Linked DNA regions of Desulfopila inferna. The main gene of each other region encodes a partner of the protein of the gene in region 2 in a complex. Links are inferred from orthologs where the notes say so. Each region holds a gene or a part of one and is shown on either strand. Other genes may lie near its edges. The genes, in order: uvrB and JWG88_RS09050.

Evidence for each region.
Region 1: the proteins of JWG88_RS09050 (region 2) and uvrB are in contact, whole or in part, in a crystal structure (PDB 7EGT), measured with the Thermus thermophilus proteins. The link is inferred for Desulfopila inferna from one-to-one orthologs. Residues at the interface, in WP_096412145.1 of Thermus thermophilus: His654, Arg656, Phe657, Gln666, Asp668, Glu669, Lys680, Arg681, Leu682, Ser683, Lys685, Tyr686, Ala687; in WP_096411307.1 of Thermus thermophilus: Glu23, Leu25, Arg26, Asp27, Gly28, Glu29, Arg30, Phe31, Arg55, Glu326, Asp327, Phe328, Glu379, Ser382, Gln383, His398, Gly400, Arg401.

What each region holds. Positions count from the first base shown.
Region 1 is NZ_JAFFQE010000007.1:74,045-77,340, reverse strand. The notes cover bases 265-3,236. They hold uvrB (excinuclease ABC subunit UvrB), read right to left. Parts: upstream 2,773-3,236; coding sequence 757-2,772; downstream 265-756. Other genes in these bases: JWG88_RS16365 (PAS domain S-box protein), read right to left, coding at 3,039-3,236; JWG88_RS16375 (lysophospholipid acyltransferase family protein), read right to left, coding at 265-760. Also shown: more of JWG88_RS16375, read right to left, coding at 95-264; more of JWG88_RS16365, read right to left, coding at 3,237-3,296. UniProt on the Escherichia coli protein: The UvrABC repair system catalyzes the recognition and processing of DNA lesions. A damage recognition complex composed of 2 UvrA and 2 UvrB subunits scans DNA for abnormalities.
Region 2 is NZ_JAFFQE010000003.1:172,884-176,180, forward strand. The notes cover bases 1-2,973. They hold JWG88_RS09050 (ATP-dependent helicase), read right to left. Parts: upstream 2,593-2,973; coding sequence 409-2,592; downstream 1-408. Other genes in these bases: JWG88_RS09045 (glutamate ligase domain-containing protein), read right to left, coding at 1-336; JWG88_RS09055 (pancreas/duodenum homeobox protein 1), read left to right, coding at 2,731-2,973. Also shown: more of JWG88_RS09055, read left to right, coding at 2,974-3,126; JWG88_RS09060 (GGDEF domain-containing protein), read right to left, coding at 3,265-3,297. UniProt on the Escherichia coli protein: A helicase with DNA-dependent ATPase activity. Unwinds DNA duplexes with 3'-5' polarity. Translocates on single-stranded DNA with 3'-5' polarity. Initiates unwinding more efficiently from a nicked substrate than double-stranded DNA.

The DNA.
Region 1 (3,296 bases), on a different replicon or contig from region 2:
CGCACCTGATCCGGAATCCATTTTTGTTGGTATCACCGGCTTCCGGATCAAATCCGAACGCGAGACGGAGAAAAAAAAATAATGATACAGATCTTTAGTGTTCCGTTTTGCCGTATACCTGCCAGGCATGCTCGTACAGTTCATTCAGGCTATTTTCCAGCCTTACCCGGTAATCCTCTAAGTCATCTGCTTTTACATTCTCGGGAACAGGCAGGGGGTTGCCGAAAAATATATTAATGGTGCTGAACGGCTTCGGCAGTATAAGCCTGTCCCAGGAGTTGAAGGTAAAATACCTCGAGACCGAATAGAGCATCGGCAAAACCGTGCCTCCTGATCTGGCAGCAATATAAATGGCGCCCGACTGGGCAATTCTTGCCGGTCCCTGGCTGCCGTCGGCTACTATGCCGCTGTTTTTGCCCTTGCGCATCTCCCTGATCAACTCTTTTGCCGCTCTCACGCCTTTTCTGTTGCTTGAGCCGCGAACCGCGGAAAAACCGAGATGCTCCGTCATTTTTGCCAGCACCTCGCCGTCTTTGCTGGCGCTGATCATCAGCACAGCCGGAAACTCTTTGGCCAAGGCAAAGATGCCGAGGGCGCAATAGTGCCAGCATGTTCCCACGATCGGCTTCCCCCCGTCCAGCAAATCTCTCAGTTTCTCCCGGTTATGGAAACGCTTACGGCATGTAGAGTACCAGAGCCTGAAAAACCAGGAGCCGACAACCGGTACAACCAGCAGCGCTGCTTTACGTCCAATGGTCATCGCAGTTCAATCTCCAGGTAACGCAATGTTTTTATACGGTCCCGCAGCTCAGCCGCCTCTTCAAAGGCAAGTTCCTTTGCAGCCTTCCCCATACGCACTTCGAGCTCCCTGATATGTTTATTCAACTCTTCCACCGACTGAAAAACCGGCTGCTCCTCTGCCAACTCCAGGCCACGGGCATCCTCACTGCTGACATACCCCGATTCATGAAGATATTTATGAATGGTGTCCTTCACCTCCGACTTGATGGTGATGGGCGTGACATTGTTCTCGCGATTGTATGCCGCCTGGATCGTACGCCGCCGTTCGGTCTCTTCTATGGTGTACTGCATCGATTTTGTCACTGTATCGGCATACATGATCACCATACCCTCGGAATTCCGCGCGGCTCTGCCGCAGGTCTGAATAAGCGAGCGGACCGAGCGCAAGAATCCCTCCTTGTCGGCATCGAGTATGGCAACCAGCGATACTTCCGGAATATCAAGCCCCTCCCGCAGGAGGTTAATGCCAATGAGGACGTTGTATTCACCATTGCGGAGATCACGAATAAGCTCGACCCTGTCCAGCGTTTTGATATCCGAGTGCAGATAACGCACCTTGACTCCGAGCTTTTCATAGTAGTCGGTGAGATCCTCCGCCATTCTCTTGGTGAGTGTGGTGACCAATACCGCTTCTCCCTTTACCTCTCTTTGACGGATTTCGTCAAGAAGATCGTCGACCTGAGAGACGGCCGGACGTACTTCTATACGAGGATCCATCAAGCCGGTGGGCCTGATCACCTGCTCCGCAACTCTGCCCTGTGCCTCTTCCATCTCATAATCAGCCGGGGTTGCGGAGACAAAAATCACCTGGTTGATGCGTTCCTTAAATTCATCAAACCGCAATGGCCGGTTATCCAGGGCCGAGGGCAGGCGGAAGCCGTACTCGACCAGAGTTTTCTTGCGCGAACGATCGCCGTTGTACATGCCGTTAAGCTGAGGGACTCCGATATGGGACTCATCGACGAAGAGGAGAAAATCCTCGGGAAAATAGTCGAGGAGGTTTGGCGGTGGCGCCCCGGGGGCCTTCCCGGTGAGATGCCTGCTGTAATTCTCAATGCCGTTGCAGTAGCCGAGCTCCTGGATCATTTCAAGATCAAACATGGTGCGCTGTTCCAGGCGCTGGGCCTCCACCAGCCGGTTCTCCCGGTGCAGGGTTTCCAGACGTTCCTTAAGTTCTGCATTAATGGTGGTAATGGCGGTATTGAGCCGGTCTTTGGTGGTGACGAAATGGCTGCCGGGGAAAACCGTATATTCCTGCAACCTCTCCAGCACCACACCGCGCAGCGGATCGATAATCGAAAGCGAATCGACGGTGTCCCCGAAAAACTCCAGGCGGATGGCCCGATCCTCTTCATGAACCGGAAAGATATCGATAACATCACCGCGCACCCGGAAGGTTCCGCGATGGAAGGAGATATCATTGCGCTCGTAGAGCATATAAATCAAGCGCCGTGTCACCTGCTCCATGGGATACTCATGGTCGGCCTCGAGAAAGAGGTGCATGTTCTTGTACTCTTCCGGCGAACCGAGTCCGTAGATGCAGGAGACCGAGGCAACGATCAGGACATCGCGGCGCGTCAGCAGCGACCTGGTGGCGGAGTGGCGCAGCTTATCGATGACATCGTTGATGGCGGAGTCTTTCTCAATATAGGTATCGGACTGAGGAACATAGGCTTCCGGCTGATAGTAATCATAGTAGGAGACAAAATACTCTACGGCGTTTTCCGGAAAGAGTTCCTTGAATTCGGAAAAAAGCTGGGCCGCCAGGGTCTTGTTGGGAGCGATAATCAAGGTCGGCCGTTGAACCTTTTCGACGATCTTGGCCATGGTAAAGGTCTTGCCGGAACCGGTCACTCCAAGCAATACCTGGCTTTTTTCTCCCTGCAGTACGCCCCTGGCCAGTTGTTCTATAGCGGTGGGCTGATCGCCCGATTCCACAAACGGTGCTACTATTTTAAATCTGTCTTCCACGAATAAACTCACACATCAGATAATTCTCAAAAATATCCATTCCACGGTATAAAGAATTTGCCGCGTTTCATAGCCCGTTTCAGGATGTACTTCATACACTATAATACGCCTTCACCATAGAACCAGATAACGGAAATAGCCAGCGGAAATCTCCATTCGACGGCCTTTTTGGGTAAGATTTTCCAGAAGCGGAAGAGCTCGATATGGTTTATCAGACTGAAGCGTATTTTGACTCAGGCGGTGTGCCTAATTTTAGTCGATATGGATCAATTCCTCAAAGGCAGCTGGGGGAAACGGACGGTAAAGACAGATCCTTCGTCTTTCTGGGAAGAGAAGGTGATCTCTCCGCCATGACCGGCAACAATACCGTAGGACACGGGAAGGCCCAGGCCGGTCCCCTGAACATCGGGCTTGGTGGAGTAAAATGGTTCAAAAATAAGATCTTTTTCAACCCCGCCGATTCCGACACCGGAATCCTTTACATGTATATAAATCTCACCATTGGCGATACCAGTAGAAACCTC
Region 2 (3,297 bases):
GGTGATTTTCTCCTCTCCCAGTACTTCCCGGATGCGTCCGGCAAGCCGTGTAAAACTCTCTTCGGAGATAAATTGATCGTTTATACGGAATCGCTCACGCACGGAGCTGAGATGCGGAGAGGTAAATAGCCCAACTCTGTATCCGGCATGGGCCAGGACGGTGGCTATATTGACGCTGACGGAGCCTTTGCCGTTTGTTCCGGCCACATGGACAAAGCGCAGAGCCTCGTCCGGTCGTGACACTTTGTCGAGAAAATTCTCCATGGCCTCAAGGCCAAGCTTAATCTTGTGCATCTGCAGGCTATTGAGATAATCCTGCGCGTCTTGATAATTCACTGTTTTTTCCCGCCCCGACTCAACTCTGCCGCACAACGGCGGCATCAAATAATCTGAACTCCAGCCTCCCTGTCAGCCGCCGATTTCCAGCTTGGCATAGTCGAGGTGGAGGGTTTTCAGGCCATGTCTGTCAAAGTGTATATCAAGAGTTCGGGGTTTCGTCAGCTTTTTTACGGTGCCGCTGCCGAAAAAAGGATGTTTGACCTTACAGCCGGGGGAAAAATCTTCCATTGACAGTTTTGGACGTTTTATACTCTTAGGGATAACCGGTACCGAGGATTCCCGGACATCAGCTGATGACTGCATCGATCCCGGGGGATCTCCGACGTTCCGACACAGTCCCGGGGATATTTCCCGCAAAAATGGCGACATGCCGACACGCTTGAAACGACGATCGGAGCTCATCATTTCCTTGGGATAACAGAGATATAATTGTTTTTTGGCACGTGTCGCTGCTACATAAAAAAGCCTGCGCTCCTCCTCCCATTGATCACCGATAGTAGCGGCGGCATGTGGAAACCTGCCGTCGGCAAGACCAATTACAAACACTACCTCCCATTCAAGCCCTTTGGCGGAATGAATGGTGGAGAGAACCAGCTTGTCACCCATATAGCTGTTATCCTTCTCACTCTCGGGAGGATCCAGTGTGGTGTCGTCAATAAAGGACTGCAGATCATCATAGGAGGTCATGATCCCTTTCAGCTGTTCCAGATCCTTTTGCCGTTTGGGATAATCATCTCTGTAGATCTGCTCAAACAATGGCTGGTAGTACTGCATCGCCAGTTCAAACAGAGCACCGGGCGATTCCTCCCGGCGCAATCGTTGAAAAAGCTCGGCAAGCCTTTTTATTCCCTTTTTCCAGGCAGAGCCGGCAGGATAGGCGGCAAGGGCCGCTATCGGGTCATCATGACCGGCGATGGTCGAGGAAATTTTCTGGGCGGTCTTCGGCCCTACTTTGTCAAGCTGTAAAAGAATACGGTTCCAGGACAGTGTATCCAGAGGATTGACCAGAATTCTCATGAAGGAAAGCAGATCCTTCATATGAGCGGATTCCGTCAATTTCAAGCCTCCCCGCTTTTCAAAATCATAGCCGTGGGTGGTTAGTTCGACCTCTAACTTATAGGAATGAAAACCTGAACGAAAGAGAACGGCCATGTCCTCAAGGGCAATGCCTTCCTGGTGGAACTTCCTGATTTTCCCTGCCACAAAACGAGCCTCAGCCCGCTCGTCCACCCCCCCATAGAGCTTGGGCAGAACATCTCCTTCGATGCGGCTGAACAGGGTTTTGGCATATTTTTCCGTGGAGTTCCTGATGATGTCATTGGTCAGCGAGAGGATCGGTTGAGTAGAACGGTAATTTTCCTCAAGCTTGATTATCCGGGTTCCTTCAAAGAGCTTGGGAAAACGCATAATATTGTAGAAATCGGCACCCCGGAACGAATAGATGGACTGTGAGTCATCGCCGACGATCATCACATTGTTATGAGTGGTTGCCAGAAGCCGCACGATTTCGGCCTGGATCAGGTTGGTATCCTGATATTCATCTACCATGATATATGAAAACCTGGCGGAAATCGCCTGGCGTGCATCCTCATCCTCTATCAGCAAGCGCTTCCAGTTCACCAGCAAATCGTCATAGTCCATCAGACCGTGATTGACCTTGAACTCGGTATAGTGTTTCTGCAGAGTTAGAATGTCATCGAGATGCTCGCTCAGGTGGCTGTACTGCTCGAAGACAAGATCCTGCAGATCCCGCGATTTATTCACCGATCCGCTGATCATGTTAATGAGGACCCGCTTTGAAGGAAACTGTTTTTCCTTACCGGTCAAGCCGAGAGAGGATTTGAGCAGATTGATAATTCCCTCGGCATCGGCCCGGTCAATGATGGTGAATGAGGAACCGAATCCGAGAGCGGCCGAATAACGCCGCAGCAGCATATTGGCAATGCCGTGGAAGGTGCCGCCCACCACTCTGCTGCAGGAGTCATTGAGCAGTTGTCCGGCACGCCAGAGCATCTCCTGGGATGCCTTGCGGGTAAAGGTAAGGAGCAGGATCCTCTCCGGGGGCACGCCGCTGTTGATCAGGTGGGCAACCCGGTAAACCAGTGTCCTGGTTTTGCCGCTGCCGGCTCCGGCTATCACCAGCACAGGCCCTTCAACGGTGGTTACAGCTTCATACTGCTGCTGATTGAGCTGCTCCTGATTGATATCAGGATGGCTCTGATTTGCTTGGAATTGAGGTAGATTTGTATGCATGGAGACTAATGTAACACAGCAATATGGGCGGCGCAACGTCAGTTGACAAAGATGAAATTAAGGGTATATTATGCGCCCAGCGTGCAGAGAGAAATCTCTTAGCAGGACACAACCGTTAATTCAAATAGTGAGGAAACGATGATGAAAGAAGCAATTGACGCATTGTTCACTCCAGAGTATCTGCAGCAGATTTTCCCGAATGACCGATCCAATGCTTTTTTTGAAGCTCTGTTCGGAGATGCCGATGAAGGTGCCTACGATATCAGTCTGGCCTATCGCGGCTGCAGCGGCAACAATATTTATTTGGAAATGCAGCTCAAGGAGCGACCCGGACGCTGCCTGGCCTGCAACCTCACTCAGGGACTGCCCGCTGTCTTCTCCCGGCATCCCGTGATCAACCTGCAGGGTGTTGTTCAGAGAGTCGACAGCGACCTCAATGACACCGCTCATTGTGTCGACTGGTCTCTGGGATATACTCAGCAGAAAAGCAACGGTCTGCACGCCATCCCGCTTACCATTACTTTGAGCGATTAGCTCCGTATATTTTTTCCTGATTCCCCCTCAGCTCAAGGCCTGGCGATACTGAGTTTCAGGGGTAGTTTGATTTTTTTTTAAAAAAAAAAGGCGCCCTCTCACCGGGTATGCCGTCTTTTTGGTGTTCTCATTTTTTCGCTATCGTACCGCAACTCTTGAGCGTCCCTCGGC